3 regions of the Paenarthrobacter sp. NPDC092416 genome follow, and region 2 is predicted to be linked to each of the others. Evidence: riboswitches for the same ligand, from Rfam matches in the RefSeq annotation. Region 2 holds a riboswitch; each other region holds the start of a gene.
What was found. A riboswitch is a leader RNA that binds a small molecule or an ion and turns the genes downstream of it on or off. The one in region 2 is predicted to bind thiamine pyrophosphate.
Positions count from the first base shown of each region.

Region 1: another riboswitch for thiamine pyrophosphate. It lies ahead of ACIQC5_RS19260 (ECF transporter S component); the one in region 2 lies ahead of ACIQC5_RS14250 (bifunctional hydroxymethylpyrimidine kinase/phosphomethylpyrimidine kinase).
Region 3: another riboswitch for thiamine pyrophosphate. It lies ahead of thiO (glycine oxidase ThiO); the one in region 2 lies ahead of ACIQC5_RS14250 (bifunctional hydroxymethylpyrimidine kinase/phosphomethylpyrimidine kinase).

Region 1 covers NZ_JBIVQG010000012.1:83,574-93,118, forward strand. Annotated here, with positions in the region: gene ACIQC5_RS19235 (siderophore-interacting protein) at 1-468, opposite strand, end outside; gene ACIQC5_RS19240 (penicillin acylase family protein) at 571-2,697, shown strand; gene ACIQC5_RS19245 (GNAT family N-acetyltransferase) at 2,731-3,342, shown strand; gene ACIQC5_RS19250 (energy-coupling factor transporter transmembrane component T family protein) at 3,424-4,218, opposite strand; gene ACIQC5_RS19255 (ABC transporter ATP-binding protein) at 4,215-5,834, opposite strand; gene ACIQC5_RS19260 (ECF transporter S component) at 5,834-6,454, opposite strand; TPP riboswitch at 6,530-6,667, opposite strand; gene ACIQC5_RS19265 (NUDIX hydrolase) at 6,884-7,576, shown strand; gene ACIQC5_RS19270 (DUF4235 domain-containing protein) at 7,616-7,876, shown strand; gene mnhG (monovalent cation/H(+) antiporter subunit G) at 7,928-8,332, opposite strand; gene ACIQC5_RS19280 (monovalent cation/H+ antiporter complex subunit F) at 8,322-8,600, opposite strand; gene ACIQC5_RS19285 (Na+/H+ antiporter subunit E) at 8,597-9,163, opposite strand; gene ACIQC5_RS19290 (Na+/H+ antiporter subunit D) at 9,160-9,545, opposite strand, start outside.
Region 2 covers NZ_JBIVQG010000007.1:58,913-68,457, forward strand. Annotated here, with positions in the region: gene ACIQC5_RS14240 (vitamin K epoxide reductase family protein) at 1-433, opposite strand, end outside; gene ACIQC5_RS14245 (Rne/Rng family ribonuclease) at 915-4,157, shown strand; TPP riboswitch at 4,346-4,444, shown strand; gene ACIQC5_RS14250 (bifunctional hydroxymethylpyrimidine kinase/phosphomethylpyrimidine kinase) at 4,435-5,958, shown strand; gene rplU (50S ribosomal protein L21) at 6,324-6,632, shown strand; gene rpmA (50S ribosomal protein L27) at 6,694-6,957, shown strand; gene obgE (GTPase ObgE) at 7,094-8,680, shown strand; gene proB (glutamate 5-kinase) at 8,670-9,545, shown strand, end outside.
Region 3 covers NZ_JBIVQG010000001.1:645,135-654,679, forward strand. Annotated here, with positions in the region: gene ACIQC5_RS02900 (DNA-methyltransferase) at 1-184, opposite strand, end outside; gene ACIQC5_RS02905 (DEAD/DEAH box helicase) at 193-1,872, opposite strand; gene ACIQC5_RS02910 (RNB domain-containing ribonuclease) at 2,149-3,609, opposite strand; gene ACIQC5_RS02915 (ferritin-like fold-containing protein) at 3,651-4,319, shown strand; gene thiE (thiamine phosphate synthase) at 4,354-5,034, opposite strand; TPP riboswitch at 5,062-5,179, shown strand; gene thiO (glycine oxidase ThiO) at 5,172-6,476, shown strand; gene thiS (sulfur carrier protein ThiS) at 6,473-6,709, shown strand; gene ACIQC5_RS02935 (thiazole synthase) at 6,713-7,510, shown strand; gene ACIQC5_RS02940 (4a-hydroxytetrahydrobiopterin dehydratase) at 7,569-8,231, shown strand; gene ACIQC5_RS02945 (hypothetical protein) at 8,228-8,530, opposite strand; gene ACIQC5_RS02950 (DUF3107 domain-containing protein) at 8,581-8,805, opposite strand; gene ACIQC5_RS02955 (TetR/AcrR family transcriptional regulator) at 8,856-9,545, opposite strand, start outside.

The sequences.
Region 1 (9,545 bases), on a different contig from region 2:
CACCGGCGTCTGGCGACCACTCGCCGCGTCCATGATGCGCAGCTCATCGAGGAGCGAGTTGATGGCAGGCAGTGATGCAGGATCACCCACGACCCAGACGCGGCGCGGGGCTGGATCCGGGAACGCAAAGGAGCTTCCCTGGACAGTGGCCTCAATGGTGTCGCCGGGCTGGGCAGTGCGGGCCCAGTTGGCTGCGACGCCGTCGTGCATGGCGAAATCAATGCTGAAAGTTCCAGCGGCTGCGTCCGGATCAACCAGGGTGTAACCGCGCTGGTGGCCCTTGCCGGCGTCGTCAAACCAGAGCCGGATCCACATGGTGGGGTGGAGTCCTGACGCTTGAAGCAGCCCGCCGTCGCGCACGTGGATGCGAAGGAAGTCCGGGGTTAGCTCTTCGCGCCCGGTGAGCTCCAGGCGGAAGTCCTTGGCGCCCATGACTTTGAGGACTACGCCTTCCCACCTGCGCCTCAAGCAACACTCCTTCACGAATAGCCTCAATTTTGAGAACCGGACCAAAGCCACCTATCTTGAACTTAAGTAAGCCTAACCTAATCTCGAAAGCGGCCAGAGATCATGACGCCTGCCCCTGCGCAAGATTCCGCCCCGGCAGGCGGTACCGGCACCTACCGCGATCAATGGGGAATCCCGCATTTGTGGGCGGAAACTCCTGATGACCTCGCTTACGTCCAAGGCCTGAACGTGGCCACGGACCGCTCATGGCAGATTGAGCTGGAACGCTGGAGATCGGAAGGCCGCACCGCTGAAATGCTGGGTGCCGACGTCATCACCTGGGACCGCTTTGCCCGGCAGGCCCGGCTGGACGACACCGCGCGCCGCTGCTTCGAAGGGCTCGACGCCGAAACCCGGCGCTGGTGCCAGCGGTACGTTGACGGCATCAACCACGCGCTGGCCGACGGATTGCGGGGCGGGCCGGAATTCGATGAGTCCGGCACGTCGCCCGAACCGTGGAACCCCTGGACTCCCATGGGCGTCTTTTTGGTGCACCACATCCTTTTCTCCACCTTCCCCAACAAGCTTTTCCGGGCCCACGTGGCGCGGACGCTCGGGCCCGAAGCCGTGGAGCTGTTCAACATCGAGGCTCCCGTCTGGTCCGGCAGCAACGCATGGGCGGCCCACGGCTCCACAACGAAGAGTGGCCTGCCCTTGATCGCCGGCGACCCACACCGCCTCATGGAACTCCCCGGTGTCTACCAGCAGGTCCGTCTCGCGTGCCCCGAGTTCGACGCCGTCGGGTTCGCATTCCCCGGCGTTCCCGGCCTGCCGCACTTCGCACACACGGGCCACACCGCATGGGCCATCACCAACGCCATGGCTGACTACCAGGACGTCTTCGAGGAAGAGCTGAGCCGGGTACCCGTCCGCGGAACCGAAGACGAACGCCTCATGGCGCGTGGCGCGCAAGGGTGGGAACCCGTCGTCGTCCATTCTGAAACCATCCTTGTCCGCGCCGGTTCGCCGGAAAGCGTCGAGATAGCGGAGACCGCGCGCGGTCCGATCATTTCGGAAGGGCCCGACGGCGGCGTGCTGAGTTTGCGGTTCCCGGCCCGGGTCGAGGGGCGGCTGGGTTTTGAGGCCCTCCTGCCGCTGCTGCGGAGCCGGAATGTGGCCGATATCGAGGCCGCTTTCGACTCGTGGGTGGAACCGGTCAACAGCGTCGTTGCTGGCGACTCCACAGGTTCGGTACGCCATTTCGTCGCCGGGCTGGTCCCGCAACGAAACCCCGCCAACCGCCGCCTGCCCGTGCCGGCATTCTCAGCCCGCAACGCGTGGGACGGCCATTACGTGGCCCTGCCCCGCGCTGAGGTCCAGTCTTTTGTGGTCAGCGCCAACGATCGCAGGGCCGGTGGTGGGGATGCTGTGGCCATGGAATTCGCGCCGGCGCACCGTGCCCGGCGGATCGGCGAACTGCTGCAGGCCTCCGGCGCCCCGCTGACCGTGGATCACATGCAGGCGATCCACTCGGACACCCTGCTGGGGCCCTGGCCGCTGTTCCGCGGACTACTCGCAGACCTCGACGCGGACGATCTCTCGTCCGAAGCCAAGGAACTGCGCTCCCGAATCCTCGGCTGGGACGGCCAGATGGACGCCGGCAGCCGTGGGGCCGCCGCTTTCGCGTCATGGCGCGGCACGCTGGTTCAACGCATCGCACGGCATCCGGCTCTGGCTCCGCTCACTGTGCCCACGGGATACTCCGCCTTGTTCGGGCCGTGGTTGTCCGTGGCCTCCCGCATCGGTTTCGCGTTGGAGACGCTGGTGGTCCGTGGCTCCGAGCTGGGCATAGGGGTTACCGTGGAGGCCGCCGGGGCGCTTGAGGACGCGGCGATGGAGGAATTCGTGCTGAACGGCGCCGTGTGGGGCGACCGGCACAGAGTCCTGCCCATTCACCTCCTGCCGGGTGACTTGGCCAAGGCAGCACCTAGCGCTGACCTTTCCGGCGACACTGGGTGCGTGCTGTGCACCGAAAGCCTCCCCGGCGTCGAGGACCGCAGCTTCCGTGGACCCGTGGCCCGTTATGTGTGGGACCTTTCCGATCGGCGGAAGAGCCGTTGGATTGTTCCGTTCGGCGCCGCAGGCAACCCGAAGCACCCCCATTTTGCCGACCAATTGCCGCTCTGGGCTGCTGGCGAACTGATCCCAGTTGTCGCGGGGTGGGACCAGCTCACTCCAGATGCCCTGTAGACCCTCCATCCATTCCGATCCCCAAAGGAAACCATGACGGCCATCACCCAGGACTTCTCTGTCCGCACCACCATCTACTCCGAGGAATTGGAGGGCTGGGGTTCCTTGCGGATTGTCCCGCTGTCCCCTGCCCACGACATCGACTTCATTTATGAATGGGTCACGCAGCCGCGCGCGCGTTTCTGGGGGATGACCGAGCACTCCCGCGAGTACGTCCAGGAGATCTACGAGTTCCTGGATTCCTTGGAGACGCACCACGCTTTCCTGGTGATTGTCGACGGCGAGCCACTGGCCCTGTTCCAGACGTATGAGCCGCTGCACGACCCGGTTGGCGAGGCCTACCCCGCCCGCGAAGAAGACATCGGAATGCATCTGCTGTTGGCGCCGGCCACCCGGCCGATTCCGCACTTCACGCCGCGGCTCGCTACCTCGCTGATCCGGTACATGTTCTCGCTGCCCGGCAAGGACAGGATCATTGTGGAGCCGGACGCCCGCAACGCGAAGGCATTGCGCCGCCTCCAAGCCACGTGCTTCGAACTTGGCCCAATCGTCCAGCTCGCGGAAAAGGAAGCCCAGCTCGGTTTCCTGACGCGGGCGGGCTTTGACCAGATCGAGGAACAGCGGGCGGACCAAGCGGGCAGCTAGGCTTCACATTTCCTGGCCGCTCCTCTGAGCAGCCGCTCAACCGCTTACGCCTCAGCCTCGGCCGCCGCGACACCCCAAGCCCTAGCGCCAGACGAAACTCCACGTCCCTGCACCCACGGCCGTCAGCACCGCAGCTGCGGCGATCAGCAGCCCGCCAAGCACAACCCAAACGTCCAGCAACGAATACGTGGATTCGCGGGCCCACGTGCGTTGCCCGCCACCGAATCCACGGGCTTCCATGGTGACAGCGAGCCGCGAGGCCCGCCGGACAGCCTGGACCAGAAGCCCGAAGCTTTGCCCGAGCGTGGCTTTCAACCGCTGCCACGGACTCCCCTGCGAACCCACACCCCGGGCGCGTCGCGCCATGCCGATGGTCTGCCACTCCTCAGCCATGAGCCCTACCAGGCGCATCGCCGCCAGGGAACCCAGGACAAACCGATGGGGCAGCCGCGCCTTCTGCGCCAATGCATCGGCCAGGTCAGTCGGGTCGGTGCAGGTCATGAGCAGGATCGCCGGCAATGCGATCGCGAGGCCGCGCAACATGAAACCCAGCCCCAGCTCGAGGGAACCTTCGCTGATGGACCAGAGTCCGACGTCGAGCAGTATCGCGCCGCTGTCCGCCGCGACAATCGCGGTGCTCCAGCCGCCGATCGCTGCCGCGAGAATCAGAGGCCAGGCGCGCTGCCACAGCAGTCTGATGGTCAGTCCAGCCAGCGGGAACAGCGCCAATTCCGCAACGAGCGCCGTGGACGCAGATACCCAGTCGATGGACAACGCCAGCACCAGCGATATCAGGAACACCGAAACAAATTTGGCCAAGGGGTTGGCGCGGGTGAGGAGGGCATGGTTGCCGCGAAGATTCAGGGCGTCCCTCATGCTGCACCGGCTTCCTGGCGGGCTGGATTTCCTTGCCCGCCAACTTCTGGTCCGCCCAAGGCTTCCTGTGCGCTGATGGGGTCCAGCCGCAGTTCCATGCCACCCAGGACTGAGCTGAATTCTTCATCATGCGTTACCGAGACCACTGCCGTCCCGGCGTCGAGCAATTCCGACAGGAACGAGGCGAGTTCTGCCCACGTATTGGCGTCTTGGCCGAACGTGGGCTCGTCGAGCACCAGGACTTTCGGATGGGCCGCCAGGACAGTGGCCACCGACAACCTGCGCTTCTCTCCTCCGGACAGTGTGTAAGGGTTCGCGTCCACCAGGTGCGTGAGCCGGAGCCGCTCCAGCAGTTCGTCCACGCGTTCCTCGCCATGCCCCAGATGCTTGGGTCCAAACATCAGTTCATCCAGGACCTTGCCCGTGACGAACTGGTGCTCAGGCTCTTGGAAAACGGTCCCGATGCGCGAAATCAGCTGGTCGGCCTTCCACTTGTACGGGTCAATTCCCGCTCCGTCGGAAAGCTCGACGGCGGCACTCACCTTGCCGTCCACCGGCGCCAAAAGACCGGCCAACGTGAGCGCAAAGGTGGACTTGCCGGCTCCGTTGGGCCCGGTGACGGTGAGTGCCTGACCAGCCCTGACCTGCGCGCTGATGCCTGACTGGACGGGCACAGGGGGGATGGTTTTGAAGCCCTTTCTCCGTGGCTTTTCGCGGGAAACGGCCAAATCCTGGGCCGCGAGGAGGAGCTGGGATGCATGGTGATTGTCGGTTCGGGAGCGGGTTGCCGGGACGTACCCGGGCACCCATACACCGGCTGCCATCAGCATGGTGCGGGCCTCAGCCAGGACCTGATCCGGCGGGCCGTCCAAGAGGACGCCCGGTGTGCCGGAGCCTATGCCGGGTCCTGCAGCCGACCCTGGCTGCAGGACCACAATCCGGTCCACCAGGTCCTTCCACACGGACACCCGGTGCTCGACAACCACCAAAGTAGCGCCGGTCTTGTCGAGGCAGCGGCGCACTGCGTCGCGGACCTCAAGGACCCCGACGGGATCCAGGTTGGCCGTCGGTTCGTCCAGGAGGATCAGTCCCGGTCGCATCGCCAGGATGCCCGCAAGGGCAAGCCGCTGTTTTTGCCCACCGGAGAGGGCTGCCGTCGGGTGGTCCAACGCCAAACCGCCGCCTGCCGTGGTGCGCAACCCAACGTCGTCGAGCGCTTCATGCACGCGCGCCCAGATCTCATCCCGGGGCACGGCGAGGTTCTCGGCGCCGAAGGCGACGTCGTCACCCACCCGTGAGAGGACAACCTGGGTCTCCGGGTCCTGCTGCATCAGACCGGCGCGGCCTCGCTGCTCGCGGGGAGCTACGCCGTCGATCAGGAGGGAACCGGTCTCGTCGGAGTCGTCTTCCTCGTCGCCCAGCACGCCGGCCAGGGCATGCAGAAGGGTGGACTTGCCGGCGCCCGAAGGACCCAGCAACAACACCCGCTCACCAGGCTCAATCCGGAGATCGAGGCCCTGGATAGCGTGCGTGGAACGGCCGGCATGCCGCCAACCCCAGCCTTCGGCGGAGATGGCGGCAGGCCGTACCCGGTTGCCGTTACGCGTGGCCGACATCAGTTGAAGACGGGCTCCGAAGCGGCCTTGCGCGATGCAAATGCGCTGAGCACACCCGTCTTGGACAGGCCACGCGTGGCAACCCAGGACAGCGCGCCTGCGATGATCGCGCCGGACAGGGTGCAGAAAGCGATGTAGGCGAGCTTGTCCACAGCTTCGTAGGCGATGTTCCAGCCCCACGGCATGAAGGAGTCGTTGAGGCCGCAGAACAGGCCCGCGCCTGCGCCTGCGAGGAGCGCGGTGGGCAGGTTGAACTTCTTGTACCGGAACGCTGCGAAGACGAGTTCCGCGCCCAGGCCTTGGAGAAGACCAGAGATGAGCACGGTGGTCCCGTACTGGGAACCCATGATCAGTTCACCGGTTGCGGCGACGGCCTCACAGAACAGGGCTGCACCCGGTTTGCGGATAATGAGCATGCCCAGGACGGCCGGGATCATCCAGCCACCGGCGATCAGGCCGGTCAGGGGAGGATACGTTGCGTTCATGGGAATGGATACGATTGCGGCGCCCTGGGACCATGCCCAGAAGATCACGCCGCCGGCGATGGCAATCAGCGCTGCCACCACGATGTCTACAACACGCCAGTTATAACTGGTCTTCTTCACGTTTGCCGTGGTCATTTCTGCCTCCTGAGGTACAGGAGGGGAAAGTGCTACCCGGATTCTCCAGCCGGCCTGCGCCGCCCGGATCCGGACACTCTGAGAAGCTCGACTCCCTTGCGCCGGTACTAACCGGATCAGGTTCGAGGGTCTGCGGCTGTCCGCACTCTCAGCGCCCTCGCGGTGTCCTGCATCGCTGCAGAGCCCGACGGCGGCGCTCCCCTGTCGTTATCAAATCTGCCCTTGTGGGCGTGGTTCAGTTTACACCTGCGACTGTTTTGGCGCTTCTGTCCAGTCACAAACCGGTTGGCTCCACGGTGCATCCGTTGGTGGCGCACGTTGCGAGGCCCGCTCTGCGCCCCATCCTCCCGCAATAGCGCGCACACCAGGCCCCACAACAAGACCTGCGAGAATGATCCAGCAGACTCGACGCGGCAAAGGGGCACTTTCATGACGGACCTTCCTCCAACGAACCTCCCCGGCTCGCCCGACTCCGCGCCACCGGCACGGTTGGCTGCAAGCGTCATCCTTCTCCGCGATGCGCCGGGCGGGCTTGAAGCCTTTGTCCAGCACAGGGTCACCACCATGGATTTCGCGGCAGGAATGGTGGTCTTCCCGGGTGGGCGCGTTGACCCGAGCGACAGCGAGGGGTGGGACTACCCCACAGATCTGCTGAACACCCACGCGGCTGATTGGCATCTCAGTTCCATCGCGGCTGATCCCGGAAAGGCCCGCGAGAACGCCGGGACCGTACTGACCGCGGCCCTCCGCGAGGTCCAGGAGGAAGCCGGGCTCAGCCTGACCGGCGACGAGCTTCGTCCATGGGCCAACTGGGTCACTCCGCCGGATATGCCCAAGCGCTTCGATACCTATTTCTTCGTGGCCAAGCCTGCACCCGGAGCCGAGCCCAAGCACCAGACCACCGAGGCGTGGCAGTCCCTGTGGATGCCGGTGCAGCAGATTCTCCATGCCGAGGCTGCCGGCACCTTGGACCTTATGCCGCCCACGTACTTCCTGCTCAACGAAGTCGCCGCGCTGGGAACAGTAGACGCGGTATGGTCGGCCGAGCATGTTGTTGTTCCGGTGTTGCCGCAACCCGGCTCCATGGCAGCGTTCCTGAAAGAGCGGGAAAACCGCCGCTAGTCGCCAACCGTCCCGGGTTGTGAGGCTAGGCTGGGGTGCATGAACCTCTTCTTCAAGTTGCTTGGTGCCGGTGTCAGTGTCGGAGCGGGACTCATCGGCAGCAAACTGGTCAACAAAGGCTGGGAAAAGGCGACGGGCAACAAGCCGCCCAAGGGCAATGACGACATGGAAACAAGCCTGCGTTCAGCGTTGTCCTTCGCACTGATCTCGGCAATCGTGAGCACGCTCATCCAGGTCCTTGCGAGCCGTGGCACCCAGCGCGCAATCGCGCGCTTCGCCAAGTCCCAGGACATCGTCTAAAGCAGGCGGCGCTGTAGCCGGCCCCGCTGGAGCTTGGATGAACGGCCGCCCTCAGCGGTCGGCGTCGTGCGTTCCTGCCTCCGACGCTTCGCCGGCAGCCCTCTGCACCACGGCCTCCAACTCATCTGTGGTGAGCAGTTCGCGGTGTCCGTGCTTGGTGCGGTAGGCCGAGCGTCCAACCATGTGCGCAGAAACGGGCGCAGTCAGCAGTTGGAAGATCCATGCCACAACCAGGATGGGCCACACCCACCATGTGCGCATTTGCAGGCCAATCGCCGCGAGCATGAGGAACAACCCCAGGACTTGCGGCTTGGTGGCCGCGTGCATGCGGCTCATGAGGTCCGGGAAACGCAGCAAACCAATTGCGGCCCCGAGGGACATCAAAGCACCCACCACCAGGAACACGGCGGTCACTACGTCAATCACGGCGTCCACGCCTGTGGCATCAGGAGTCATTGCTCTGGTCCCTCCTTTCGGCTACGAAGCGGGCAACGGTCACCGAGCCGATGAATCCGATAACGGCGAGGGCCACCAGCAGCATCAAGTTGTTCAGGTGACGGTTCATGGCCATGTCGATCGCCAGGGCAGCGCCAAGAATGGCGAGCAGGACGTCCGAGGCCAACACCCGGTCCAGCAACGACGGTCCGATGGCGATGCGCACAATGGCTCCGGCCGCAGCCAGTGTAAGGATCACTGCTGTGACCACCAGGACGATTTCCTTCACAGCGCTGCCCTCTCGCTTCCGGTTGCCTGCTCCGATTGGAGTGCCTCGGCTTCTTCGCGAGTACCCATGATGCGGATCAGCCCCGCTTCAATCTGCTGGACTTCCCGGCGGATTTTGTCGATGTCGGCATCGTTGTGGATGTTGATCGCGTGCAGGTAGAGGGTGGACGTGGAGCGGTCCACCTCCACCACCAGCGAGCCCGGAATCAGTGAGATCACGTGCCCGGTTGCCGTCACCATCAGGTCTGAGTGGCTCCGCAGCGGAACAGCGACGACGGCGCTGCGCACTGAAGGTCCTTTCACGGCCGCAAGGTAGAAGATCAGGAAGCTCGCTGCCACCACCTTGGCGAGGAACATCAGGGCGAACGGAATGGCGCGGAGTACGTTGAACCTGCCGCTTAGCTCTACGGGCGGGAGGTAGAACAGCTTGGCCACCACCACGGCAATGAGGGCGCCGAACAGCAGATTGCCGGGGCTGAAGTCCCTCCACAGTGCGCCCCACACAATGACCAGCCAAATCAGCAGGGGCAGCTCTGTGCGGAAAGAGATCGGTTTGCGGCTCATCGAACTCCACCTGACTGCCCGATTGGGGGTACCACGGCGGAGTCACCCAGGACCGAGTGGATGTACGCCGTGCGGTCGAGCATGATCTCCGCGGAACCGCCTGCCACGTGGAAGAGCGGGCCTGCGAAGACGGTCAGTGCGACGCCGAAGACCACCAGCCCCGCCGTCGAGCCCACCATCGTCCGGGGAAGCACTCCCACGTTCCCGGGAGCCATGAGCACGGGGTCAGGGAATTCCGCATCCTCGGGCTTGCGCCAGAACGCCCTGTTCCAGACCCGGGCAATGGCAAGCAGCGTCAGGAGGCTGGTGACCACACCACCCACCACCAGCACAATTGCCAGCGGTGTTCCCAATTCCACGCCGGCCTGCAGGAGGCCGAGCT
Region 2 (9,545 bases):
CCTGCGACCACAGCCAAACAACGAAAGCGAAGCCAAGGGTCACGCCTGCCTGCAGGCCCAGCCAATAGCCGCGGGAGTACTTTGCCCCAGCCAACATCCCCATCGCGGTGGTAATGATCACGGCGAAGGCCACGATCCCGATAAACATGTTGGGGAAGCCGAACACGGAGCTCTGCGGGGTCTGCATCACGGCGCCGCAGGAAACCCAGGGATTCACGTCGCAAAGCGTGATGTGGTTGGGGTCCTTGAGAACTTCCAGTTTTTCAAGGACCAATGCGCCGGACGCCAACCAGCCCACGACCCCTGTGATCAGCAACAGCCAAGCAAACGGCTTGTCGCGGACTGATCCGGGAAGCCGCCATGTCTGGGTGTTCGTGTCTTCCACGGGGGTGGGCGCTTGGTTGGCCAGGTTCTCGCTGGCAGTGCTCGGCATCGCGGATGTGATCCTTTACAAAAGTGGCCCGGTCTTCCCGGGAACGGCTCTTGGGAGGATTCTAACGCCGCGGGCTGGGCGCAGCTCCCAGCTTCCGGAGCAGGTCACGGAGGGGGGTGCGACACAGCGCCCTACGCTCCGAATGCGTGGGGGTGTGAGAGAATGAACATGGCCGGAAGCCGATCCACATTCGGAATCCGGTCCGGTGACTTGTTCCCAAGACCGCCACCATGAGCAGGGGCATGCCCGGATCACGTGATCCTCGGTAGGCCCGCCATGGATATGGACGGCACCTGGTTGTGGCAGCAGAACAACGGGTTCCAGAACAGCGTCGCTGGCTTTCCAGGGCTGCCGCACCCCAATGATGGTGCGAACCGGAAGGAATACTACCGACTTCTGTCAATGCCTGAGGGTTTTGACAATATTTGCCCCTCTGGGCACCGGATGTGGCGGTGTCGCTGGGGCAGGAGTGTTGCCACATATGGATAATGATCAGGTTGTAGCCGTTAACGAAGAAGCAGCTCCCGCGGAGGCTGCGGAAGCGCCCAAGAAAGCTACCAGAACGAGAGCCCCTCGGACAACGCGCAAAGCTGCGCCAAAGGCGGCCGAAGCCGCTACGGCGGAGGTTGAGGCTACGTCGGCTGAAGCGGCAAGTACTACCGACGCCGTTGAGCCGCCTAAGGCGCCCGCTCGCCGCAGCCGCGCCACCAAGAAGACAGTAGCCGCGGAGCCCCTGCCCGGTTTCGACGAACAGCCCGCGACCACCGAAGCGGCAGCAGTGGAAACCCAGACCGAAGCAGTTGCCGAGCCAGCCCCGGAAAAGCCGGTTCGTCGTCGTCGGACCACCAAGCCCAAGGTTGAAGCTGCGGAATCCGCCACCATTGTGGAGACGGTCGAAGAAACCACGACGCCGGATGCCGGCACCCAGCCTCAGGCGGCCAGCGCGGACGCTCCTCAATCGGCCGCTGAGGCTCCTGCCGCTCCGGTGGCTACAGAGGAAGCGGCACCGGTCAACGGCGAAGCCGCGGACGAAGAAGCGACTTCCGAGGAATCCGCACCCGGTTCTTCCTCGTTGTTCCTGGAACCCGTCTCCATCACCTCCATGATCTTCCAGGCGCCGGACCTGAGCACCGTGGTGCGTCCCGCCGCCGAGGAGAAGGAAGAAGAAGAGGCGGAGGAAACAGCCGAAGCCGGCACCGAAACCGAGCTTGAGGATGCCGGCAGCCGCCGCCGTCGTCGTAGCCGGGGTCGCCGCGGACGCCGTGGAACCGACCGCGAAGAGAACGAAGCCGAAGACGGCAGTGAAGCAGAGGACGACGAGGCTCCAGTAGCCGAAACCCTGGAAGACGGAGTTACTTCCCGTCGTCGTCGGCGTCGCCGCCGTGGCGACCAAGACCTTGAATTGACCGGCGGTTCGGACGACGACCCGCCCAACACGGTCACCCGGGTCCGTGCCCCGCGCCCGATCACGGAAACTGCACCCTCCAACAGGGTGACCAGCGTCAAGGGATCCACGCGTCTGGAAGCCAAGAAGCAGCGCCGCCGCGAGTCCCGTGAGACCGGACGTCGCCGCCAGGTGATTACCGAGGCCGAGTTCCTTGCGCGTCGCGAGTCTGTTGACCGCCAGATGATTGTCCGCCAGCGCGACGACAGAATTCAGATCGGTGTCCTGGAAGACGGTGTGCTTGCGGAGCACTTCGTGTCCAAGACCCAGCAGGACTCTTTGATTGGCAACGTTTACCTGGGCAAGGTCCAGAACGTGCTCCCGTCCATGGAGGCGGCATTCGTTGACATCGGACGCGGCCGCAACGCTGTGCTCTACGCCGGTGAAGTGAACTGGGACGCCGTCAACCTGGAAGGTCAGCCGCGCCGGATCGAGAACGCGCTGAAGTCGGGGGATTCCGTTCTGGTGCAGGTGACCAAGGACCCCGTGGGCCACAAGGGTGCCCGCCTGACCAGCCAGATCTCGCTGCCGGGCCGCTACCTCGTGTACGTACCGGGCGGTTCCATGACCGGCATCTCGCGCAAGCTTCCCGACGTCGAGCGCAACCGTCTCAAGCGCATCCTGAAGGACCGTTTGCCGGAGAACGCGGGCGTTATTGTCCGCACGGCTGCCGAAGGTGCTTCCGAGGAAGAGCTGACGCACGACATCAACCGTCTTCGCGCCCAGTGGGAAGGCATCGAAGGGCAGGCGTCCTCCACCAAGGTCCTGGCACCGGAACTTCTCTACGGCGAACCGGACCTGACTATCAAGGTGGTCCGTGACGTCTTCAACGAGGACTTCTCCAAACTGATCGTCTCCGGCGATGACGCATGGGACACTATCGAGGCCTACGTCACGTATGTTGCCCCGGACCTGGTGGGTCGCCTGGAAAAGTGGACCAAGGACCAGGACATCTTCTCGGCTTGGCGGATCGACGAGCAGATCCACAAGGCACTGGACCGCAAGGTCTTCCTGCCCTCAGGTGGTTCGCTGGTCATAGACCGCACCGAAGCCATGACTGTGGTGGACGTCAACACGGGCAAGTTCACCGGCAGTGGTGGAAACCTTGAAGAAACCGTTACCAAGAACAACCTTGAAGCGGCCGAAGAGGTGGTTCGGCAGCTGCGCCTCCGCGACATCGGCGGCATCATTGTCATCGACTTCATCGACATGGTCCTTGAATCCAACCGGGACCTGGTCCTCCGGCGCCTGGTGGAATGCCTGGGCCGCGACCGCACCAAGCACCAGGTAGCCGAAGTGACGTCGCTGGGTCTCGTCCAGATGACGCGCAAGCGCATGGGTACCGGCCTTTTGGAAGTCTTCGGCGAGCAGTGCGAGCACTGTGCCGGCCGCGGCGTGGTCACCCACGACGAACCCGTCGAGCACCGCCGGGCCAACGTCGTAGCGGCGGAGCACCACCGCCCGCACACCGAAACCCAGCAGCCGCCCGCCCGCACCGAGCGCAAGCGCCGCCGTGGCAAGGGCGGGGGACAGGCTACTGCCGACGCTCCCGTGGCCGTTCACACCTCGGCGTCCGCTCCTGCCGCGCACGCACCGGCGCCGGAAACCACCGATCCGGTCCGCCAAGCAAAGGCAGAAGCCACCCGGGCGGCATTGGCCACCATTGCGGCGGCCGCACACGCAGCACACTTGCACGACGACGAACTGCATCGGGCGGCCGAGGAGCAGGCACATCTTGCGAGCCATGAAGAGCACTCCGGCGGCGCCGCTGCCGGTTCTCCTGCCGGTGGCGGCCAGGATGCGGCCTCACGTGAATCACGATCGACGCCGGTTCTGCGCTTCGGGGGCGAGGAAGTTGCCCTTCCGTTCGTAGAACATGCCGAGGAAGTGTCCTCCGGTAAACCGGCCATGAGCTTGGACCTCCTCGCCGAGGCCTTCTCGCATCTTGGGGCTGCGCCGGTTGCTGAAACCGAAAGTCCCGTTGCGTCCCAGCCGGCGCAACGGGAACCGAAGGCATCGTCCGAAGAACTGGATGGATACGCTGAGGAAGCCCACGAGGCCTCTTCCCGTTCACGCGGTCGCCGTGGTCGCCGCAACCGCAGTGCCAGCCGGGCGCAGGGCGCAGCCAACGAGACCAGCGTGGAGCACCACGAGGTAGCTGCCTCCAGTGGGGGCGGCACGGCGCATGAGGCCAAGGCGCCCACCGTAGCGCCGGCCAAGCCCGTGGCAGCCAACGAGCCCATCATTCTCGGAGTCGGCGTGCCCGCTTCCGAGCTGTAGGTTCCCGCCACTGCGCAGCTGTACATCGCCGGGCCCCGGCAGAATCCGTGACCAACGGACTCTGCCGGGGCCCGGCGTCGTTGTCGGCCCTTTTAGGCGAGCATCAGTCGCATCCCGTCGGCAACAGTCACATCCCGCCGATCAAGACGGCACGGTTCCGTTACCAGAGTCCATCCCCGCTAGGCTAGGAAGCTGACACGGGGTGCCGGGCGCAGGGCCAGGCTGAGATCCAGACCCGTTGAACCTGTCCGGTTAGCACCGGCGAAGGGATGTCTTCATGACTTCAGCGTCGTATTCTCCTGTCTACCCGGTAGCCGTTGCTGCGGGTCGGCCAACACCAAGGGTGCTCAGCATCGCCGGCTCGGACCCCTCCGGAGGTGCCGGAATCCAAGCAGACTTGAAGAGCATCGCTGCCCTCGGTGGATACGGAATGGCTGCCATCACGGCTCTCACTGCCCAGAACACCCAAGGTGTCACCGGTGTCCATGTACCCCCGGTGGAATTCCTGCGGCAGCAACTCGATGCCATCAGCAACGACATTTCCCTTGACGCCGTGAAGATTGGCATGCTCGGAGACACAGCGGTTATCGAAGAAGTCCGCAGCTGGCTCGAGAAGGTGCGTCCCGCCGTCGTGGTCCTTGATCCGGTGATGATCGCCACCAGCGGTGACCGCCTCCTGCGGGAGTCGGCCGAAACTGCGCTCCGTGGCCTGTTGCCTCTTGCCGACCTGATAACTCCGAATCTTCCTGAACTTGCCATGCTCCTTGGCGAGCCCGAGGCCCCGGACTGGGCTACTGCCCTGGAGCAGGGGAAGCGCCTCGCGGCCGAATGCGGCAATACCGTCCTGGTAAAGGGCGGCCACCTGGCCGGTACTGAATGTCCTGACGCGCTGGTCAATACCAGTGGATTGTTGCGGCAGGACGTACTGGAAGTCGCCGGACCCCGCGTGGTTACCAAGAACAGCCACGGGACTGGATGCTCCCTATCGTCCGCCCTTGCCACCGTGCAGGCCCGCACGGGGGATTGGGAAGCATCCTTGCGTGAGGTCAAACCTTGGCTGCTCACGGCCCTCACAGCGGCGGACACCCTCGAAGTGGGGCAGGGCAGCGGCCCCGTCCATCATTTCCACCACTTGGCCCAAGCCGCCCGGCCCGGCGACTTCGCAGCCAGGTTGTGGGCAGCTGCCACTGAAGAGCTTGATGCCATCTATGGCCTCAACTTCATTCAGGAACTGCAGTCCGGCGCGTTGTCCGAGTCCCAGTTCAGCTACTACCTGGCCCAGGACGCGATCTACCTTAACGGCTATTCGCGGGTCCTGGCGCGCGCCGGGGCATTGGCACCGAGTGAGGAAGAGCAACTGTTCTGGGCGCGCGGATCACAAATGTGCCTTGAAGTGGAATCGGAGCTGCACAGAAACTGGCTCAGCACTCGTCAGGCATCGACCGAAACAGGCCCGGTCACCAAGTCATACGTGGACCACCTGCTGGCCTCGTCTGCATCGGGAAGCTATGCGGTCCTGTTGGCGGCAATACTCCCGTGCTACTGGCTGTATGCCGAAGTGGGCCAGCAGTTGCACGGGGCATATGTGGAAGCCGGCGCGCCGGCAGGCCACCCCTACGCTGAATGGCTGCGGACGTACGCCGATGAAGAGTTTGCTGCGGCAACCCGGAAGGCGATTGATTACACAGCCACCGCGGCGGCGTCAGCATCCGCTCAGGAATGGGAGGCCATGCTTGAGGCCTTCGCCCACTCGTGCCGTTATGAAACAGCGTTCTTCGATGCTCCGAGGCTGTTCGCTTAGCAGGGGGTTTTGAGCGGTTTTCTGCCGAGACGGCGCGCGCCGTGGCGAAATCCCCGAAACAGGGCCTGCAGGCTGTATGCTCTTTAGGCACGGTGCCGGGCGAGTCCGTTCCAGCTGGTGATGATCATCACGTGGAGACCTCCGGACCCGGCCTCATTTGCAGCCGAAGGCCAAACTAGCGTAATCTTGATCTTCGGTGCTTACGCCAACACTTGGGTTATGCCCCTTGGAATTGTTCATGGGATGACTCGCGGACTTCGATCTGAAGTCCACGGCGTTGAGGCACAGCGCGAACCAGGCCTGATTCCGGCTCAAGGTTCCGCACGCAAATTTAGTAAGAAACGTCGAGAGAAGTGAGTACCCAAGTGGTGTACGCGATTGTCCGCGCAGGCGGCCGCCAAGAAAAAGTTTCCGTTGGAGACTACGTAACGCTGAACCGCGTCCCCGGTGGAGCCGGCAGCACGCTTGAGCTGCCCGCCTTGCTCCTGGTTGACGGTGACAAGGTCACGTCTGCAGCTGCTGACCTGGCCAAGGTCAAGGTTACGGCTGAGATCCTCGAGGACCTCCGTGGTCCGAAGATCGTCATCCAGAAGTTCAAGAACAAGACCGGCTACAAGAAGCGCCAGGGTCACCGTCAGGAACTGACCAAGATCAAGATCACGAGCATCAAGTAACCTCTGGTTACTCTGTTCAGGTTTTTCAGTTTCCCCAGAAATTTAGAGGCAGGCATTTCACATGGCACACAAAAAAGGCGCGAGTTCCACTCGCAACGGTCGTGACTCCAACGCTCAGCGTCTCGGCGTCAAGCGTTTCGGTGGTCAGGTAGTTTCCGCTGGCGAGATCATCGTCCGCCAGCGCGGCACCCACTTCCACCCGGGCGCCGGTGTCGGCCGCGGTGGCGACGACACCCTGTTCGCTCTCGAGGCAGGTGCGGTTGAGTTTGGTACTCGTCGCGGCCGTCGCGTAGTGAACATCGTTGCTGCTGCAGCTGCAGAGTAACAACAAGTTCTGAACCGGTGGAGCGGGCCAAACGGCCCGCTCCACCGTTCTTTTAACCGCATTACAATCAACTAGGGCGCTTCCGGGTGCGCTGGATATAGCAATTTCGCTGGCAACAGCAACAGAGGAGATTCACGTGGCGAGCTTTGTAGACCGGGTAGTCCTGCACGTATCCGGTGGAACCGGCGGCCACGGCTGTGTCTCTGTCAAGCGGGAGAAGTTCAAGCCGCTTGGTGGTCCGGACGGCGGCAACGGCGGAAATGGCGGCGACGTCATCCTGCGCGTTGATTCCCAGACCACCACCCTCCTTGACTACCACCACGCTCCCCACCGCCACGCCACCAATGGTGGCCCCGGCATGGGTGACTGGCGCGGTGGCAAGAACGGAGAAACCCTCATCCTTCCGGTGCCGGACGGCACAGTGGTCAAGACCAAGGACGGCGAAGTCCTTGCCGACCTCGTGGGTGAAGGCACGGAGTTCATTGCTGCTGCCGGCGGCCAGGGTGGCCTCGGCAACTCGTCGCTATCCTCGCAGAAACGCCGTGCCCCGGGCTTTGCGCTGCTCGGCATCGAAGGCGAGTCCAGCGACATCGTCCTGGAACTGAAGTCCATTGCAGACATCGCGCTGGTGGGCTTCCCCTCTGCCGGCAAGTCGAGCCTGATCGCTGCCATGTCCGCGGCGCGGCCAAAGATTGCCGACTACCCCTTCACAACCCTTATTCCCAACCTCGGCGTGGTCCAGGCCGGCGAAGTCCGGTTCACCATTGCTGACGTTCCCGGCCTGATCGAGGGTGCCAGCGAGGGCAAGGGCCTTGGCCATAACTTCCTGCGCCACGTTGAGCGCTGCGCCGCCTTGGTTCACGTCCTCGACTGTGGAACCCTCGAAGCAGATCGCGACCCCTTGTCGGACCTCGCCATCATCGAGGCCGAGCTGGACAAGTACGCCGTGGACATGAGCTATGCAGGTGTCGACGGCGAAGTGGTGCCGCTGAACGAGCGACCCCGGCTCGTGGTCCTCAACAAAGTGGACCTGCCCGACGGCAAGGACATGGCAGAGTTCGTTCGCCCGGACCTCGAAGCCCGCGGATACCGTGTCTTCGAAGTCTCGGCCACCAGCCATGAAGGCTTGCGCCAGCTAGGTTTCGCCATGGCAGAAATCGTCAAGGCTGCCCGCGATGCGGTTGAAACTGCGCCGCCAAAGGTTGCTCCACCCATCCTGCGTCCGCGTGCGGTCAATGAGTCCGGCTTCCGGATCCGCCGTGAGGAAAAGAACCTCGAGCCGCTGTTCCGCGTGCTCGGCGAGAAGCCTGTACGTTGGGTCAAGCAGACTGACTTCACCAACGAGGAAGCCATTGGCTACCTGGCTGACCGCCTTGCCAAGCTCGGCGTTGAGACCGAGCTCTTCAAGGTAGGCGCCAAACCTGGCGATACCGTTGTCATCGGTGAAGACGATGGCGTGGTCTTCGACTGGGAGCCCACCATGATGGCCGGCGCCGAGCTTCTGGCCACCCCTCGCGGCACCGACATCCGCGTTGCGGACATCGGCGACCGTCCCACACGTTCGCAGAAGCGTGATGAGCAGATCGAACGCCGCGAGGCCAAGGCAGCTGCACGCGCCGAACTTGAAGCCGAGCGCAAGGCGGGCATCTGGACCGAGTCCGTCAACCGCCGTCGTTCGCAGCCTATTAAGGAAAGCAACCTGGATACCGGTGATGACGACTAAAACAGTCGAAGCTCCCAACGCAGCAGAGGCAAGTGAGCGCCATGCGCTGGCTACCGCCAAGCGGATTGTGGTCAAGGTCGGTTCGTCGTCCCTGACCAGCATCAAGGGCGGCATCTCCGAGAAGTCGCTCACAGCGCTGGTGGATGCCCTTGCGGACAAGCGCAACGCGGGCACCGAGATCATTCTGGTGTCCTCGGGCGCAATCGCTGCCGGTCTTGCTCCGCTGGGTCTTGCCAAGCGGCCCAAGGACCTGGCGACGCAGCAGGCAGCGGCGAGTGTGGGGCAAGGGCTGTTGATGGCCCGGTACACCCAGGCTTTCAGCGCCCATGGCGTGACGGTCAGCCAGGTTTTGCTGACCGCTGATGACCTCATGCGCCGGACGCAGCACACCAACGCTTTCCGGGCCCTGGATCGACTGTTGAACCTTGGCGTCGTGCCTGTGGTGAACGAAAACGACACCGTTGCCACCCACGAAATCCGCTTCGGGGACAACGACCGTTTGGCTGCCTTGGTGGCCCACTTGGTGCGAGCCGACGCGTTGGTGCTCCTGTCCGACGTCGATGCCCTGTACGACGGCCCGCCGTCGCAAGGCGCCCAGCGTATTCCTTTGGTTCGCGGTCCTGAGGACCTCGAAGACGTCACCATCGGCAAGGCCGGCAAAGCGGGCGTTGGAACCGGCGGGATGATGACCAAGGTGGAGGCCGCGTCGATCGCCGCTGGCTCCGGCATCCATGCCCTCGTGACGTCCACGCCCAACGCCGCGGCGGCGTTGGCGGGGGAGGACGTGGGAACGTGGTTTGCCATCAACGGCAACCGCAAGCCCGTCCGCCTCCTGTGGCTGGCGCACTTGGCGACCGTCCAGGGC
Region 3 (9,545 bases), on a different contig from region 2:
CGCCGTCGCCGTCCGCGTTGCGGACCATGCGGGTTTCCTGGCGGCGCTGGACCCGGCCGGTATTGAATGGCGGGTCCACGTAAATGAGTGTGAAGGCGCCGTCCGGCAGCGTCGGGAGGAATTCCGCGTTGTCCGCGTGCACCACCAGATTGCCGCCGTCCGGCGCCCAAACAGTTTCAGTCATTGAGGGATTTAGGCCTCGGAGTTACCGGACTGCGCGCCGGCCGTTTCGCCCGATACGACTTCGCCGTTGCGGCGGCGCGTGCGCGTACGGCGCGACCGTGCAGGCTTCTCAGCACCTTCAGCAACGGGAGCCTTGGCTTCCCCTGCTGAGGCCGGGGCTGCATCGCCGTCGGAGGTACGACGGCGGCGCGTGCGGTTGCGCCCGGAGTCGCCCTTTGACTCGCTGCTGGCCGAGTCGGAGCGGCCACGGCTACCATCGCGTCCACGCCCGCCGTCGCGGCTGCCACGGGCGGAACCGGAGTTCTTCTTGCCCGTCTCGCCAAGGTCTTCGAGGACCTCGGCGTCGACACCAGCAAGGGTGCGCTTGTTGCGGGGAAGGCGGCCCTTGGTGCCCTCGGGAATGTCCAGGTCCTCGTACAAGTGCGGCGAGGAGGAGTACGTCTCGATGGGTTCCGGAACGCTGAGTCCCAGAGCCTTGTTGATGAGGCCCCAGCGGGGCATGTCGTCCCAGTCCACGAACGTGACAGCGGTGCCCTTGTTTCCTGCACGACCCGTACGTCCCACGCGGTGCAGGTAGATTTTCTCGTCTTCAACGCACTGATAGTTGATGACGTGGGTGACGTCGTCGACGTCGATGCCGCGGGCTGCGACGTCGGTGGCGACCAGAACGTCCACCTTGTTGTTGCGGAAGGCACGCAAGGCCTGCTCACGGGCACCTTGGCCGAGGTCGCCGTGGATGGCGGCAGCGGCGAACCCGCGGTCCACGAGCTCTTCGGCAACCTTCGCGGCGGTGCGCTTGGTCTTGGTGAAGATGATGGTCCTGCCCCGGCCGCGGGCCTGGAGGATGCGGGCCACGACCTCCGTCTTGTCCATGCTGTGCGCACGGTAAATGAGCTGACGGATGTCGCGCTTGGTGAGGCCTTCGTCGTTGGGGTCAGCTGCCCTGATGTGCGTCGGCTGCGTCATGTAGCGGCGGGCCATCGCGATCACGGGGCCCGGCATCGTGGCGGAGAAGAGCAGGGTCTGGCGGACGGCAGGGGTTCCGGCGATCAGCGTCTCGACGTCCGGGAGGAAGCCAAGGTCCAGCATTTCGTCGGCCTCATCCAGGATGACCATCTTGACGTTCTTCAAGCTCAGGTGCTTCTGCTTGTAGAGGTCGATCAGGCGGCCGGGTGTTCCGACAACAATTTCGACACCCTTCTGGAGGGCGTCGATCTGGGGCTCGTAGGCGCGGCCGCCGTAGATGGTGGCGATGCGGGCGTTGCGCTTGCGGGACGCCGTCTGGAGGTCATTGGCAACCTGGACTGCGAGTTCACGGGTTGGAACGATCACCAACGCCTGGGGGGCACCCGGCACTGCGAGCTTGGCGTAGCCTGCGTCATCCCGGCCTTCAACGCGCTGGAGGGCAGGGATACCGAAACCAAGGGTCTTGCCGGTACCGGTCTTGGCCTGGCCGATGATGTCGTGGCCGCTGAGGGCCACAGGCAGCGTCATGGCCTGGATGGGGAACGGGTGGGTGATGCCTGCGTCGGCCAACGATTCGACGATGTCGGCACGGACGTTGTAGTCAGCGAAGGACTTTTCTTCGATCTCATGGGGTGTCTCGTCCGAGGTAATGGTTTCCTCGGGTTCGATCGATTCGGTTCCGGTGGAGTCGGTCAAGACTTCATGGGTGTGCAATTCACTCACAGGGGAGTTTCCTTATTCATTTGGGCATTGGCGCTGCGTGCTCAACGGCGGCGGCGGAGCCGTACCGGAGCACAACGGGCGCACAAGCAAATCCAGTGGAAGCCGATCGCGGGCTATCTAAGTACTGGCACTGGTGACCAGCGGGCACATCTCAAGATCGCGTAGGGGCGGGCTTGTTGACTTCAAAAATGAACTGAATCAACGACCGGGCATCCATTACTACAGGGTCAGTCTATCCTCTGGGAGCCTCAAAGCCCGGATCGGGGCGGATCTGCGCTAGGGAAGAAGTTGAAAACGGATCTCCCGCGTGGCGATGTCCGCCTTCACAAGCTTCACCCTGACCTTGGTGCCAGGCTCAAGTTCGCCCTCGCAGCGGGCAGTCACTGCAGGCTCCGCGATCTGCACAATGCCGGAAGGACCGTTGCCGTTGCCGTTGCCGTTGGGCGGCTTCGAACCGGAAATAACAACCGCCTCGAACTCCTGGCCGATGTGGTTCACAGCAAGCGCGGCTTCAACCGCATCCAAGGCCATCCGCTCCAGCTTGGAGGCCAGTTGGTCCGAGCCCGCCATAATCTCAGGAAGGGAAGGAAGTGCTTCGCGGGCCCAGCCAGGGATCTGTTGGTCATTGCTCAGTGCCTCGCAGATCACCAAGACGAAACGATCGATGAGCCGCCGCAGGGGAGCGGTGGTGTGGGCATAGGGTGCGCCGATGGCCGACTGGATGACGTTGGCCGGAACCTCGCCGTCGAACGGGGTATAGCTTGCGCCGCGGAACAACATGCCCGCTGAATGCAGGATGGCGAGTTGTCTCGGGTCCGAGGCGTCCAAGGTCCGCAAGTATTCGCCATAACTGACCTCTCCGTCCCATGGCTTGCCGAGTGCCTTTGTTTGGCGTTTGAAGTGGAGCAGGGAACGTTCTTCCGGCGCTGGCATGGTGCGCAGGATGCCGACTTTTCCGTCGAGCATCAGCTGCGCGGCGGCCATTCCGGTCATCAGGGAGATTTGGGCGTTCCAGTCTTCAACGGGGAGAGAAGGCGCAGCTACGATTCTGTATCCTCCGGAATCCGTCACTTGGACGATCTCCTGTTCAGGCATGTTGAGGCTGGCTCCACCGCGCAAGCGCTCGAGCTCAACGCGCTTGAGTCCAACCTCCTTGAGGAGCTGGAGAACCGGAGGCGCCGTGCCGGCGTCAATCTCTTCCTGGGCTCCCTTGTAGCTGAGCTTGGCGCGGCTGCGGACTGTTGCCCTGGCAACACGGACGGACACGACGTTGGCCTCGGCGTCGAGCGCAAACTCCCAGACGTATGCCGCGCAATCCTGGTCGGCCAACAGGCTTCCGGCGTTCTCGCTGATGACCTCGGGGTGGAGCGGGATCCTGCCATCCGGTGCATAGAACGTCTGTCCGCGGTGCCGTGTTTCGGCATCCAGGGCCCCGCCGGGAGCTACAAAAGACGGGACATCCGAGATCGCGTAGAGAACCTTGTACCCCTCACCGTCACGATCGATGAAGAGCGCCTGGTCCAGGTCCGTGGACGTTGCGGGGTCGATTGTCACAAAGGGAACGTCACGCAGATCCCGATCCGGCAGCCCATGGTGTTCCACGGACTCGCGGGCTTCCTCAACGGCCGCAGAAGGGTAGACCCCCGGGAGCTCCAGCTCGGTCCTCAACGCGGCAAATGCCTCTGCGAGCTGGTTCGATGCGTCGGTGACGTTGGGCGCTATCCGATGATGTGGCACGAAAATCAGGTTAGCCCGAAATCGGCGGATAGTCTTGGATCATGGGCACATCCTGGTCTGGCATTCCTTCCCCTGGGCACCTCGTGGCGGAGATGCTCGGAGCCATGGCTTACGGCGAGTTGTCAGCCTTCGGCAGGCTGTCCTCGGACTCCAGATATGCGCCGACGCTGCATGACCGGGCGGTTCTGGCCAAAATTGCCGTGGGTGCCTACGGAAATTTCGCCATGGTCACTGCCAGGCTCAACGGGTTGGGGATAGACCCCGACGAGGCCATGCTCCCGTTCCAGCGCTCGTTTGACCATTTCCATGAGCGGACCAGGCCCGGTGACTGGTTTGAGTCCATCATGAAGGCGTACGTGATCGACACCGTATCGTCCGATTTCTATCGGGCGGTGGCGGCCTACCTCGATGCGGGGACCCAGGAGTTCGTCGAGAAAATTACCGCTTCCGATCAGGCCACGGAGGTTCTACGGGTCCTGCTGCGTCGGGCCCTGTCAGAGGACCCCCGTTTGTCCTCGAGACTTGCCTTGTGGGGCCGACGGCTGGTGGGAGAGGCGCTCACCCAAGCCCAGCGGGTGGCCATGGAGCATCCCCTCCTCGGTCCCATGTTGCGGGGTGAAGGGGATGCCCGGGAAACCGCGACTGCCTTGACGGCGGAGTTGGCAGGGCGCCACAGTCAACGCATGACGGGCCTCGGCCTGACCGCTTGAAGTGGTTCGGCAGAGACCCCAACGGACAGTTGTGCTACGCGCCGAGGGCTTCGACCAGCGCCTTGGCTGCCGCCGTCGGGTCTTCTGCTTCAGTGATGGCGCGGACCACGACGATCCGGCTCGCGCCCGCCGCGACAACCTGCTCCACGTTGGTGAGGTCGATGCCGCCGATGGCAAACCAAGGAAGCAGCACGCCCCCGACCGTCTCCTCGTCAGCCCGCTTCACGGCTTCTGCGGCATATGTGACCAAGTCCAGGCCAACTGCCGCGCGTCCAGGTTTGGTAGGCGTTGCCCACACTGGGCCCACGCAGAAATAGTCCAGCCCACTGCGGCCCGGGGAAGCTGCGATCGCTGCGTCAATCTGCTCAGGGGTGTGGGTGGAGAGACCAATCACGGTGGGGTCGTGGAGCAGGTGGCGGGCGGCTCGGAGGGGGATGTCTTTTTGTCCTATGTGGAATACGGGAGCCCCGGAAATACTGGCAACATCGGCCCGATCGTTGACCGACCAGAGCCGTCCGTGGCGGTGCGCGACCTTGTGGAGAACCTCCAGGACTTCCAGTTCCTCTCCGGCCTCGAGCGTCTTGTCGCGAAGCTGGATGATGTCCACGCCGCCCTCAAATGCGGCGTCGACGAAGTCTTCGAAATCGCCTCGTTGTTTGCGGGCATCGGTGCACAGGTAGAGGCGGGCTGTGGTGTGGACATCATGCTGGGTCATGAAAACCAGAGTAGTTCCTCTAAACTGGGCACGTACTGCGGGAGCCGAGACTGCGTCATATGACCGTCCGGCTGAGAGGGCTTCAGCGCCGACCGCTTGACCTGATCCGGCTAATACCGGCGTAGGGAAGGAAACCCATGGGAGCATCGGACCACACCCCCGGAACCTCGCAACTGCTGCACGCGGACGTTGCCGTGATCGGCGGCGGCATCATTGGCCTGGGCATTGCCGAGGAGGCAAGGCGACGCGGCCGCTCGGTCGTGCTCATCGATCCTCAACCAGCCACCGGCGCCACGTTCGCCGCCGCGGGCATGCTCGCTCCGGTCAGCGAATTGCACTACCAGGAAGAAGATCTCCTCGAACTGATGTTGGAGTCCTCAGGACTGTGGCCGGGTTTCGTTGGAACGCTCCTGCCCTCCGACGGAGACGGCACCGGATACCGCACGACGTCGACCCTGGCCGTTGGCGCGGATGCCGCGGACCGTCGGGCGCTGGCGGACCTGCGATCGGTGCAGGTGGCCAACGGGCTGGACGTTGAACCGTTGGCGCTTCGCCAGGCACGCGAGCGGGAACCGCTCCTGAGCCCGCAAATCTCGTGTGCGTTCGACATCCCGGCCGACCATCAGGTGGACCCTCGCAAGCTTGCCCGTCGCCTCATCGCAAGCCTTGCGGCACACACACCAGCAGACGCCAGCTGGGTCGGCGGCGCAGCCGATGGCTTCGCCATGGCCTCGTCGGCTGTCAGGCTCGACTGGGACGATGACAGGGTCTGCGGAGCCACGGTCGCATCCGGCCACGTGATTCGCGCGGAGGAGACCGTGGTGGCGAACGGCCTGGGTGCTGCCGGCCTCGCCGGCCTGCCGGACGGACTCGCCCTCCCGTTGCGCCCCGTCTATGGCGACATTCTCCGACTCCGTGTCCCCGAACACCTCAGGCCGCTGGTCACCTCCACAGTCCGCGGCATGGTGCGTGGAGTTCCCGTATACATCGTGCCCCGTGAGGACGGCACTGTGGTGATCGGAGCCACCCAACGTGAGGATGGCCTCTCGGCATCGTCCAATGCCGTGTCCGCCGGCGGTGTGTACCAATTGCTGCGCGACGCCCAGGTCCTGGTTCCTGCGGTCGCCGAGCTGGAACTCCTGGAAGCCACAGCCCGTGCCCGCCCCGGAACCCCGGACAACGCACCGCTGCTGGGACGCGCCGCCGGGCACGACGGCGACGTCGCCGGGCTTGTGATCGCCACTGGTTTCTTCCGCCACGGTGTCCTCCTGATGCCTGCAGCGGCAAAGATCACCGCTCAGCTGATGGAGGGCATCACAGATCCCAGATGGACCAGGTTCCGGCCGGACCGGTTCACCGCCGGCCACACCGCTACCGGCATCGGATCAACACCACGACTCCTGACGTCCGCCACACCCATCGCCAGCAAGGACCCAGCATGAACATCAAACTCAATGGCGCCGACCACGCAGTGTCGGATAACGCCTCAGTCAGCACCCTCGTCACCGCCATCACCGGCCGCGTTCTGGACCACCTCGGACAGGCGACCGACGGCGGCAAGCTGGGTGTCGCCGTCGCCCGCAACTCCGAAGTGGTTCCGCGCAGCCAGTGGGCTGCCACGGCGCTCGCAGACGGCGATGAACTCGAACTCGTGACCGCAGTACAGGGAGGCTGAACCATGACCACAACAAACATTGACGTTCACACCGATGCATTGGTGATTGACGGTGTTGAGTTCGGCTCGCGCCTCATCATGGGCACTGGGGGCGCCCCGAGCCTCGACGGGCTGGGCGCTGCTCTGCTGGCCTCGGGTACGGAACTCACCACAGTTGCCATGCGCCGATACTCGCCGGCCGAGACAGGCTCGCTGTTTCAGCTCCTGGTGGATCACAACATCAGGGTCCTTCCGAACACGGCAGGGTGTTTCACTGCGAAGGACGCCGTCATGACAGCCGAACTTGCCCGTGAGGCGTTGGAGACGGACTGGGTCAAACTGGAGGTCATTGCCGACGAGCACACGCTTCTGCCTGATGCCGTGGAACTGGTGGACGCCATGGAACAGCTGGTCAACCGCGGTTTCAAGGTCTTTGCCTACACGAACGATGACCCCGTGCTGGCGCTTCGGCTGGAAAATCTGGGAGCCACGGCTGTCATGCCCCTGGGTTCGCCGATCGGAACGGGCCTGGGAATTCTGAATCCGCACAACATCGAACTGATCGTCTCGCGCGCTTCGGTTCCCGTAGTGCTCGACGCCGGAATCGGTACAGCCTCGGACGCTGCGCTGGCCATGGAACTCGGTTGCGACGCCGTCCTGCTCGCCACCGCGGTCACCCGTGCGCAGAACCCCGTGCAGATGGGCGAAGCCTTCAAACACGCCGTGATCGCCGGTAGGCTGGCCAAGCAAGCGGGCCGGATTCCGCGCAGGGAACACGCCTTGGCATCCTCTGCCATGGAAGGCCGGGCAGAGTTCCTCTAGGACCCGGGCCTGATGGCCGACTGATAACCCTGACGCCGACTGTTAGCTAGGAGCAGCTGTGGCAGACACGGAAGATCCACTGTCCAGGGCGGTCATCGACGCCGTCCTTGCGGACCTCCCCGACTGGAGGTACCAGTTGGACGGACTCGTCACGGTATTCAAGACCTCGACGGCGGCTGACGCGCTGGCCCTTATTGCCGCCGTCGGGCAGATCGCAGAAGAACAGAACCATCATCCGGACCTGGACTGGCGCTATAACCGGGTGTTCCTGCGTTACACGTCCCACGATGCCGGGACACAGGTAACGGACCGCGACGTCGCCGCCGCTTCAGCGGCGAGCGAGGTTGCCGCCGTCGTTGGAGCTGTCGCGGAACCGGGCTTGTACCGGAGTGTGGAACTGGCGATCGATACCGACGATGCCCCGGCTATCTCAGAAACCTGGCGAGTGGGCCTCGGATACCGTAAAACCGCCGACGGGGCGCTGGTGGATCCTTATGGCCGGGGACCAGCGTTGTGGTTCCAGGAGACGGATGAGCCCCATGAGAACCGGATGCACGTGGATGTGTACCGGAGCCTGGCTGAATCAGGGCCCGTCCTCACAAAGACGGAATCAACGGGGGCCTTAATGGAGCATGACCACGCACCCGCATGGGTGGTGGTCACGGATTCACAAGGCAACCGCTTCTGTCTGTGCACTGAAGCGGAGGACGGTCAGGACTAAAGCATCAACGCTTTGGTAAGTGCTTCGGTGTCCTGCTTGGTGCGCGTACGCCCCAGGTAGACCACCGCGGCTGCAGATGCGGCCGTGCCGAGCACGATGGGCAGGATCCAGGGAATCCACGTCAGTCCGGGCTGGTAGCCCAGACCGGCAAGGATGAAGGCAATCCAGGCCAGGGCACCCACAGCCGCTGAAACACCTGCCGGCAAGGCGATGCCGTACTTACCGTGGCGCTTGTCGTTCGCCCACACGATGAAACCGGTGGCGACGGTGGCAAGCACAACAACGACGAGTGAAAGCATGAAAACTCCTTGGCAGGCAGGTGTCAGCGACGGCTGTTGAGAGAGAGCGGCTACAGGGCACCGAAGCCCACGCGGCGAACTTCTTCGGCGCCAATTTCCACATAGCCCAGGACGTTTCCCGGAACGATGATCTGACGGCCCTTCTCATCTGTGAGCCTTAGATCCGAACCCTTGGAGATTGCCTCTCCGACGATCTTGGCTACAGCATCAGCATCGAGTGCGGATTCGAGCACGATTTCACGGCCAACGTTCTGAATGCCGATCTTTACTTCCACAGCAAGGCCTCCAAGCCAATCAAGAATTAAGTCAGTCCTCTATTTGTAGCCTAGGACTCTTTGGGGAATCGACTGATTCCGCGCCAAGCTAAACGATAGATCAGATCACTGGCCACATCGAGATCCAGATTTCCGTCCGTTTCGAGCCAGTACCGGGCGCTGACCTGCGCCATTCCCGCCAGTCCGCGGCCCAGGAGTTGCGCTTCCAGAGGGGGCAGTTTGGTGTCCTCGGCGATGACATGGGCTACGGCGTCGGCGAAGGTCTTGTTGAAAGTCTCCAAACGCGAACTGACGTCGGGATCGTTGATGAGGTCGGATTCGAACACCAGACGGTGTGCTTGGTCGTCGTCGGCGATGAACCGGTAATAGGCCCGCATGACGGCTTTCACGCGTTCTTTGTTGTCCGTCGTGGAGTTCAGTGCTCCGAGCATCAGGTCCGTCAACGTAGCCAGGTGGCTGTCCAGCAGCGCCATGTAGAGCTCCCGCTTGGACGGGAAGTGCTGGTACAGCACGGGCTTGCTGACATGCGCCGTCTCCGCGATTTCGTCCATGGCCGCACCATGGAAGCCGTTGGAGACGAAAACTTCCAAAGCGGCGTTGAGCAACTGGGCACGACGCTCGTCGCGCGGCAACCTTGCCGAACGCGGAGAACCAGTCCGCTCTTGCTTCGCTGGTGTCTCATCGTTTGCCCGTGTGCCGTCAGCCACAGTCTGCCGCCTTTCCTTTGCAGTTATGACCAC